Regions from separate parts of the Pseudomonas rossensis genome, predicted to be linked through region 2. Evidence: predicted binding sites of a transcription regulator. Region 2 holds the regulator's gene; the other holds the start of a gene.
What was found. Region 2 encodes FliA, which starts transcription of late flagellar genes. Its sites were predicted from a motif close to CTAAAGTTTNNNNNNNNNNNGCCGNTAA; they were not measured.

Region 1 (3,410 bases), on a different contig from region 2:
GCGGGCGATTTCCTGGGTGGCGGCGCCCAGCTGGTTGATCGCCGCGGCCACGCTGTTGGTGCGGGCGCTTTGCTCGTCAGAGCCGACGATCGAAGCGTTGGACGAAGCCATCACCCGTTGCGACAGGTCATGAACCTGGCGGGTGGCCGACGACACTTCGGAAATCGACGCGTGAATTCGCTCCACGAACTGATTGAAAGAACCGCCCAGCTCGCCGAATTCGTCTTTGCTTTCCACGGCCAGACGTCGAGTCAGATCGCCCTCACCTTGAGCAATGTCTTGCATCGCACGGCCCATGGTGGTCAGCGGACGCATCAGCACGTTGATCAGCAGGCTCAGCAGCACGGCAATGGCCGTCACGGCGATGAACATCGCGATCAGCGCAGAAGTGCGGAACTGGCTGAGTGGTGCGTAGGCCTTGTCCTTGTCGATCGACAGACCGATGTACCACTCGGCATTCGGCAAACCACTGACCGGCGTGAACGAAAGGATACGGTCCTGCTTGTTCAGGGTGACTTCCTGATTGCCCTTCTCGATGCGCACGCCGGCGTTCGGGTAGATGTCCTTCAGGTTTTTCATCACCTGATCCTTGTCCGGGCTGACGATTACCTGACCGTCGGCGCTGACCAGGAATGCGTGGCCGATGCCACCGAAGTCCACCGAGTTGATGATCTTCACCAGCGTTTCCAGGCTCAGGTCACCACCGACCACACCGAGTAACTCGCCGTTCTTTTTCACCGGCAGGGCGATGGTCACCACCAGGCCACCGACGGCGGCCATGTAAGGCGGGGTCAGCATGGTCTTGTCGGCAGCCACGGCCTGTTTGTACCAGGGACGCTGACGCGGATCGTAACCGTCAGGCATCTTCGCGTCCGGGCGCTGAGTAAACACGCCGTTGGCCTGGCCCACGTAGGTGAACTGGAAGTTCGAGGTCAGGGCCGGTTGATTGACCAGCCCCGGGAGGTCGGCATCGGCGCCTTGATGGGCGACGTTTTGCGCGAGGTTTTCCAACACCAGCACGCGGCCGCTCATCCAGTTCTGCACGCTGCTGGCGGTCAGATCGCCGGCCTGCTGGACGCTCGATTCAAGGTTTTGACGGATGGTGTTTCGCTGCAGATAGTCGTTGTACAAAGTGAACAACGCAAAAGCCAGCACCACGACGCCGGAGGCGGCTAGAAGGATTTTATGGCTGAATTTGAGATTCATTTCATGGGACTTCTTATGCAAAAAGTGGGGATGCGTTCCGGGTTGCAACATTCCATGTAACAGCGCAGGCAGGATCTGTGGCCGCTCTACTTTGGTGCACGCATGTCTCATCAGGCTGTCGGCACAAATCGGAGAAAACTTAGGCGTTTGTACGAAATGGTCGGCATTCGTGTCAGATACCCGCCGAACGGCGTGCCAGAGCGCCGGCTCAGTCTTTTTGTGATGACGGTTGTTCGTACGGCAGTTGCAAATTCCCCAACCCTTGATGACAATGCGACTAATTATCATTTGTGACGTTCGGGCTGTCGCGTTCATGTCCTCACCTGAGTTTGCAGTACAGGCGCTTTACAGTAGCCATCACGGTTGGCTCAACACGTGGCTGCGCGCGCGATTGGGTAATGCAGCCGATGCGGCGGATCTGGCTCAGGACACGTTTGTGCGTCTGCTGCAAAGAACCGAACGCCTGGAACTCAAGGCTCCCCGCGCTTTTCTGCGAACGATCGCCCGTGGGCTGGTGATCGACCATTGGCGCCGTGAAGAAATCGAACGCGCCTACCTGGAAACCATCGCCCATTTGCCCGAGTCCGAAACCCCGAGCGTCGAAGCGCGGGCATTAGTGCTTGAGTTGCTGGAAAGCATCGCGCGCATGCTCGAAGGCCTGAAGCCGAAAGTTCGTCAGGCGTTTCTGCTGGCGCAGTGCGAAGGGCTTACCCACAAACACATCGCCCAGCAGATGGGCTTGTCTCTGCGTTCGGTGGAACGCTATGTGGCCGACGCGCTGTATCACTGCTATGTGCTGCGGTATGAAACGTGATGCCGGTGGATAACTTGTCGCTGAATCGGCGCGGTGAACCGCACCAGCAGGTGGTCAAACAAGCCATCCATTGGCTGCTGCGTCTGCGTAACAACTCGGCTAATTCCAGGCTACGTCAGCAATGCGAGGTCTGGAGGGCCGAACACCATGAACACGAACTGGCCTGGCAACGGGTGCAGTCGCTGCAAGCCGAGTTGAGCAGCAACCTGCGGGCAGTGCCCGGTGCTCAAGTGGCCTTCAATACGTTGGAAAACAGCGCCCAGGGACTGGGACGCCGCCAGGCCTTGAAGCTGCTGTCGGGGGCGTTGCTGATGGGGTCGGCGGCGTGGCTGGGCAAAGATGCAGTGGGCTGGCAACAGTGGTCCGCCGATTTCGCCACCGCCACGGGCGAACGGCGCGGTTTCCAATTGCCCGACGGCACACGACTGGAACTCAACACCGCCAGTGCAGTGGATCTGGATTACAACGCGCAGCAGCGGCTGATCAAACTGACTCGCGGCGAGATCATCGTAACGTGCGGCGGGATCGACGAAGGATCTCCGTTTGATCGACCGCTGCGGGTGCAAAGTCGCCAAGGTGTGTATGAAGGCGTGGGGGCACGTTTCATCCTGCGGCAGGACGACGACTGCACGCGGCTCAGTGTTACCGGCGGCAGGGTCCTCATACATTCACCACTTGCTGCGGATGGCACGCCGACCCAGGTACAGGCCGGGCAGAACTATCTGATCGATCACCGCCGAGCGCGTTTGGCACCGCCGCTGGACATGGATGCCGGCACTTGGATCGATGGGCTGATCGTGACTCGCAATATGCGGCTGGGGGATTTCCTTGATGAAGTCGGACGCTATCGCCACGGGTATCTGACGTGCTCAGCGGACATTGCCGACTTGCGGCTGTCCGGGGTTTTCCGACTGGAGAATACCGACAGGTTGCTGGCCATCCTGCCGCAAACTCTGCCGGTGCAACTGCGCTATCGCACTCGCTGGTGGGTGACGCTGGAGCGACAGGCCTGAATTATTTTTGGCGGGTTTTCCGGGCAAGTCCGGCTTAGTCAGCAAGCACTTCAATCCTGACCTCAGCGACTTCCTACGGAAACCTACAATGACTGTGCGCGCCACCAGTAAGAACCCTCTTCATTTCGCCGCCGATTCAGGCGTCCTGCGCTACGCCGTACGCGTTGCGTTGTTCTCTACCGCGCTGGGTGTCGGCGTGTTGCCGACACTAGGCCTAGCGGCAGAGGGCAGCGAGGTCAGCAGTCACCGCTACACCATTGCCGCGGGCCCCTTGAGCGATGTGCTCAACCAGTTTGCGCGTCAGGCGGGGATTACCTTGTCGACGACGCCTTCGCAAACCGGGGGCCTTCAGTCACCCGGCGTGCAGGGCGAGTATT
Region 2 (3,410 bases):
AGGTCGGCTTTCAAGCTCGACCAGCTGTTCGGACAGTTGCTCTAGAATCTCGCCGGCCTCAACCAGGAAATCCTGAAGGATCTCTTCATCGGCGCCGAAGCTCATTAAGGGGGTGCTCCTAAAGGTCTAAAAACCTAAAAACCTAAAATCCAAGACTGGATAGCAAATCGTCCACATCGTCCTGACCGGACACAACGTCTTCTCTTTTATCGGCATGAATCTGCGGACCTTCACCCTGAGAGAGATGTTTTTGCGGATCTTTTTCTGCCAGCATCGCTTCACGGTCATGTTCGATGCCCGCAAAGCGGTCCACCTGACTGGCCATAAGCACGAGCTTGAGCAGGTTGCTTTCAACTTCGGTGACCAATTGGGTCACACGCTTGATCACCTGACCGGTGAGGTCCTGGTAATCCTGAGCGAGCAGAATGTCGTTGAGGTTGCTCGACACAACGCGATTGTCTTCGCTGCTGCGTGTCAGGAAACCGTCGACTCGCCGAGCCAACTCGCGGAACTCTTCAGCCCCGACTTCGCGACGCATGAACCGTCCCCAGTCGGTGCTCAAGGCCTGGGCTTCGTTGCTCAGGCCGTTGACCAGCGGCGTGGCGTTTTCCACCAGGTCCATGGTGCGGTTGGCAGCAGCCTCGGTCAGCTTGACCACATAACCCAGACGCTCGGTGGCATCCGTGATCTGCGAGACTTCCTCGGCTTGCGGCATGTGCGGGTCAATCTGGAAATTGACGATCGCGCTATGCAGCTCGCGAGTGAGCTTGCCCACTTCCTGATACAGGCCACGGTCACGGGTCTGATTGAGCTCATGGATCAGTTGCACAGCGTCGCCGAACCTGCCTTTTTCAAGGCTTTCGACCAGTTCGACCGCGTGTTTTTTCAGAGTCGATTCGAAATCGCCCTGTGAAGACTCGTTATGCTCCATAGCTCCCCCGTGGCGCAGTGGCTTCGCACATCAACCGATGCGTTCGAAAATCTTCTCGATTTTTTCTTTTAACGCCTGGGCCGTGAAGGGCTTGACCACATAGCCGTTAACACCGGCCTGGGCTGCCTCGATGATCTGCTCGCGCTTGGCTTCAGCGGTCACCATCAGCACCGGCAGGTGCTTGAGCTTTTCATCGGCACGCACGTGGCGCAGCAGGTCGATACCGGTCATGCCAGGCATGTTCCAGTCTGTTACCAGAAAGTCGATGCTGCCGCTGTTGAGAACCGGAATGGCAGTAGTGCCATCGTCGGCCTCGACCGTGTTGGTGAACCCAAGGTCACGCAACAGGTTTTTAATGATCCGCCGCATCGTTGAGAAGTCATCAACGATGAGGATTTTCATGTTCTTGTCCAATTCGACCTCCAAGCAGTCTTAAACGCGCCCAGCACCTGGACGCGCCATTTCAATCAATCCGGCAAAGCACTCAATGACTGTCTGGAGCACAACAGATCGGGACCGGTACGGTTCAACACCCCACCCGCCGCGTTCGCAGTGTCCCCACACTGCCTTCAGCGCGCTCGCCACTCCCCCAAACGCCCCCGCAAACGGGCCGCGCACTGGCTGTGTAACTGGCTGACCCGAGATTCGCTGACCCCCAGGACCTCACCGATTTCCTTGAGATTCAACTCTTCGTCGTAGTACAGCGCCAACACCAGTCGCTCACGCTCCGGCAAATTGGCAATCGCGTCCGCCAGCGCCGCCTGGAAGCGTTCATCTTCCAGATCGCGTGACGGCTCGAGATGAGCACTGGCGCCATCCTCGTGCAGCCCTTCGTGTTCGCCGTCCTGCAACAGATCGTCGAAACTGAACAAGCGGCTGCCCAGGGTGTCGTTCAAAATCCCGTAATAATCGTCGAGACTCAATTGGAGTTCGGCCGCAACCTCGTGATCTTTAGCGTCACGGCCGGTTTTAGCTTCAATAGAGCGAATTGCGTCGCTGACCATCCGGGTATTGCGGTGGACCGAACGTGGCGCCCAGTCCCCCTTGCGTACTTCGTCGAGCATCGCGCCACGGATTCGTATGCCCGCGTACGTCTCGAAACTCGCGCCTTTGCTGGCGTCGTATTTGGTCGACACTTCAAGCAGGCCGATCATCCCGGCCTGGATCAGATCTTCAACCTGAACACTGGCTGGCAGACGCGCCAGCAAGTGGTAGGCAATGCGTTTAACCAGTGGCGCGTAACGCTCGATCAGCTCGTACTGCGCGTCACGTGCCGACTTCTTGTAGAGGTTGTAGCCACTGGCTGTCATAGCACAGGTCCTGCGGTTTGTTGCACGAGGCGCTCGACGAAAAACTCCAGGTGCCCACGCGGGTTCGCAGGCAGCGGCCAGGTATCGACCTTCTGTGCAATCGCCTTGAACGCCAGTGAACACTTGGACCGCGGGAAGGCTTCGTAAACGGCGCGCTGCTTCTGCACAGCCTTGCGCACACTTTCGTCGTAAGGCACCGCGCCGACGTATTGTAAGGCGACGTCGAGGAAGCGATCCGTGACCTTGGTCAACTTGGCGAACAGGTTGCGACCTTCTTGCGGGCTCTGGGCCATGTTGGCCAGGACGCGGAAGCGGTTCATGCCGTAATCGCGGTTCAGCAGTTTGATCAGTGCGTAGGCATCTGTGATCGAGGTCGGTTCGTCGCAGACCACCAGCAAGACTTCTTGCGCTGCGCGAACGAAACTGACTACCGAGTCACCAATGCCCGCAGCGGTGTCGATCACCAGCACGTCGAGGTTGTCGCCGATATCGCTGAACGCCTGGATCAGGCCGGCGTGTTGAGCCGGGCTCAAATGAACCATGCTCTGTGTGCCGGACGCGGCCGGGACGATGCGGATGCCGCCAGGGCCTTGCAACAGTACGTCGCGCAGCTCGCAGCGGCCTTCGATCACGTCGGCCAAAGTACGTTTGGGTGTCAGTCCCAGCAGGACGTCGACGTTCGCCAGCCCCAGATCGGCGTCCAGCAGCATGACGCGCCGGCCGAGCTCAGCTAGAGCCAGGGACAAGTTCACTGACACGTTAGTCTTCCCGACGCCACCTTTGCCGCCGGTCACCGCGATCACCTGTACGGGATGCATGCTGCCCATGAATTTTCTTTACCTTGTCTTACTTAGACGGAGGCCACATTACTGGCTGCGCGTTCACTAACTGAACAATGCATGGCAGACCATCGATGTAGGTACAAAAACTGTTCATTTAATACCTCAGCCGACCTGCTTGGTCGGGCTGTGGTAAATATCAGCGAACATGTCAGCCATGGCTTCTTCGCTGGGTTCTTCTTGCATTTGCACGCTGACGGCGCGACTGACTAACTGATGACGACGCGGCAGATGCAAATCATCCGGAATCCGCGGGCCATCGGTCAGGTAGGCCACCGGTAATTCATGACTGATGGCCAGGCTCAACACCTCGCCCAGACTTGCCGTTTC

Region 1: WLY71_RS22685 (methyl-accepting chemotaxis protein) is a predicted target of FliA. The motif match lies at 1,322-1,349, and genes of this name have one in related genera.

What each region holds. Positions count from the first base shown of each region.
Region 1 is NZ_JBBWCB010000105.1:2,186-5,595, reverse strand. It holds gene WLY71_RS22685 (methyl-accepting chemotaxis protein) at 1-1,206, opposite strand, end outside; gene WLY71_RS22680 (sigma-70 family RNA polymerase sigma factor) at 1,520-2,020, shown strand; gene WLY71_RS22675 (FecR domain-containing protein) at 2,020-3,033, shown strand; partial or broken gene WLY71_RS22670 (TonB-dependent siderophore receptor) at 3,122-3,410, shown strand, end outside.
Region 2 is NZ_JBBWCB010000022.1:46,701-50,110, reverse strand. It holds gene WLY71_RS08880 (chemotaxis protein CheA) at 1-105, opposite strand, end outside; gene WLY71_RS08875 (protein phosphatase CheZ) at 143-931, opposite strand; gene WLY71_RS08870 (chemotaxis response regulator CheY) at 962-1,333, opposite strand; gene fliA (RNA polymerase sigma factor FliA) at 1,501-2,241, opposite strand; gene fleN (flagellar synthesis regulator FleN) at 2,238-3,068, opposite strand; gene flhF (flagellar biosynthesis GTPase FlhF) at 3,186-3,410, opposite strand, start outside.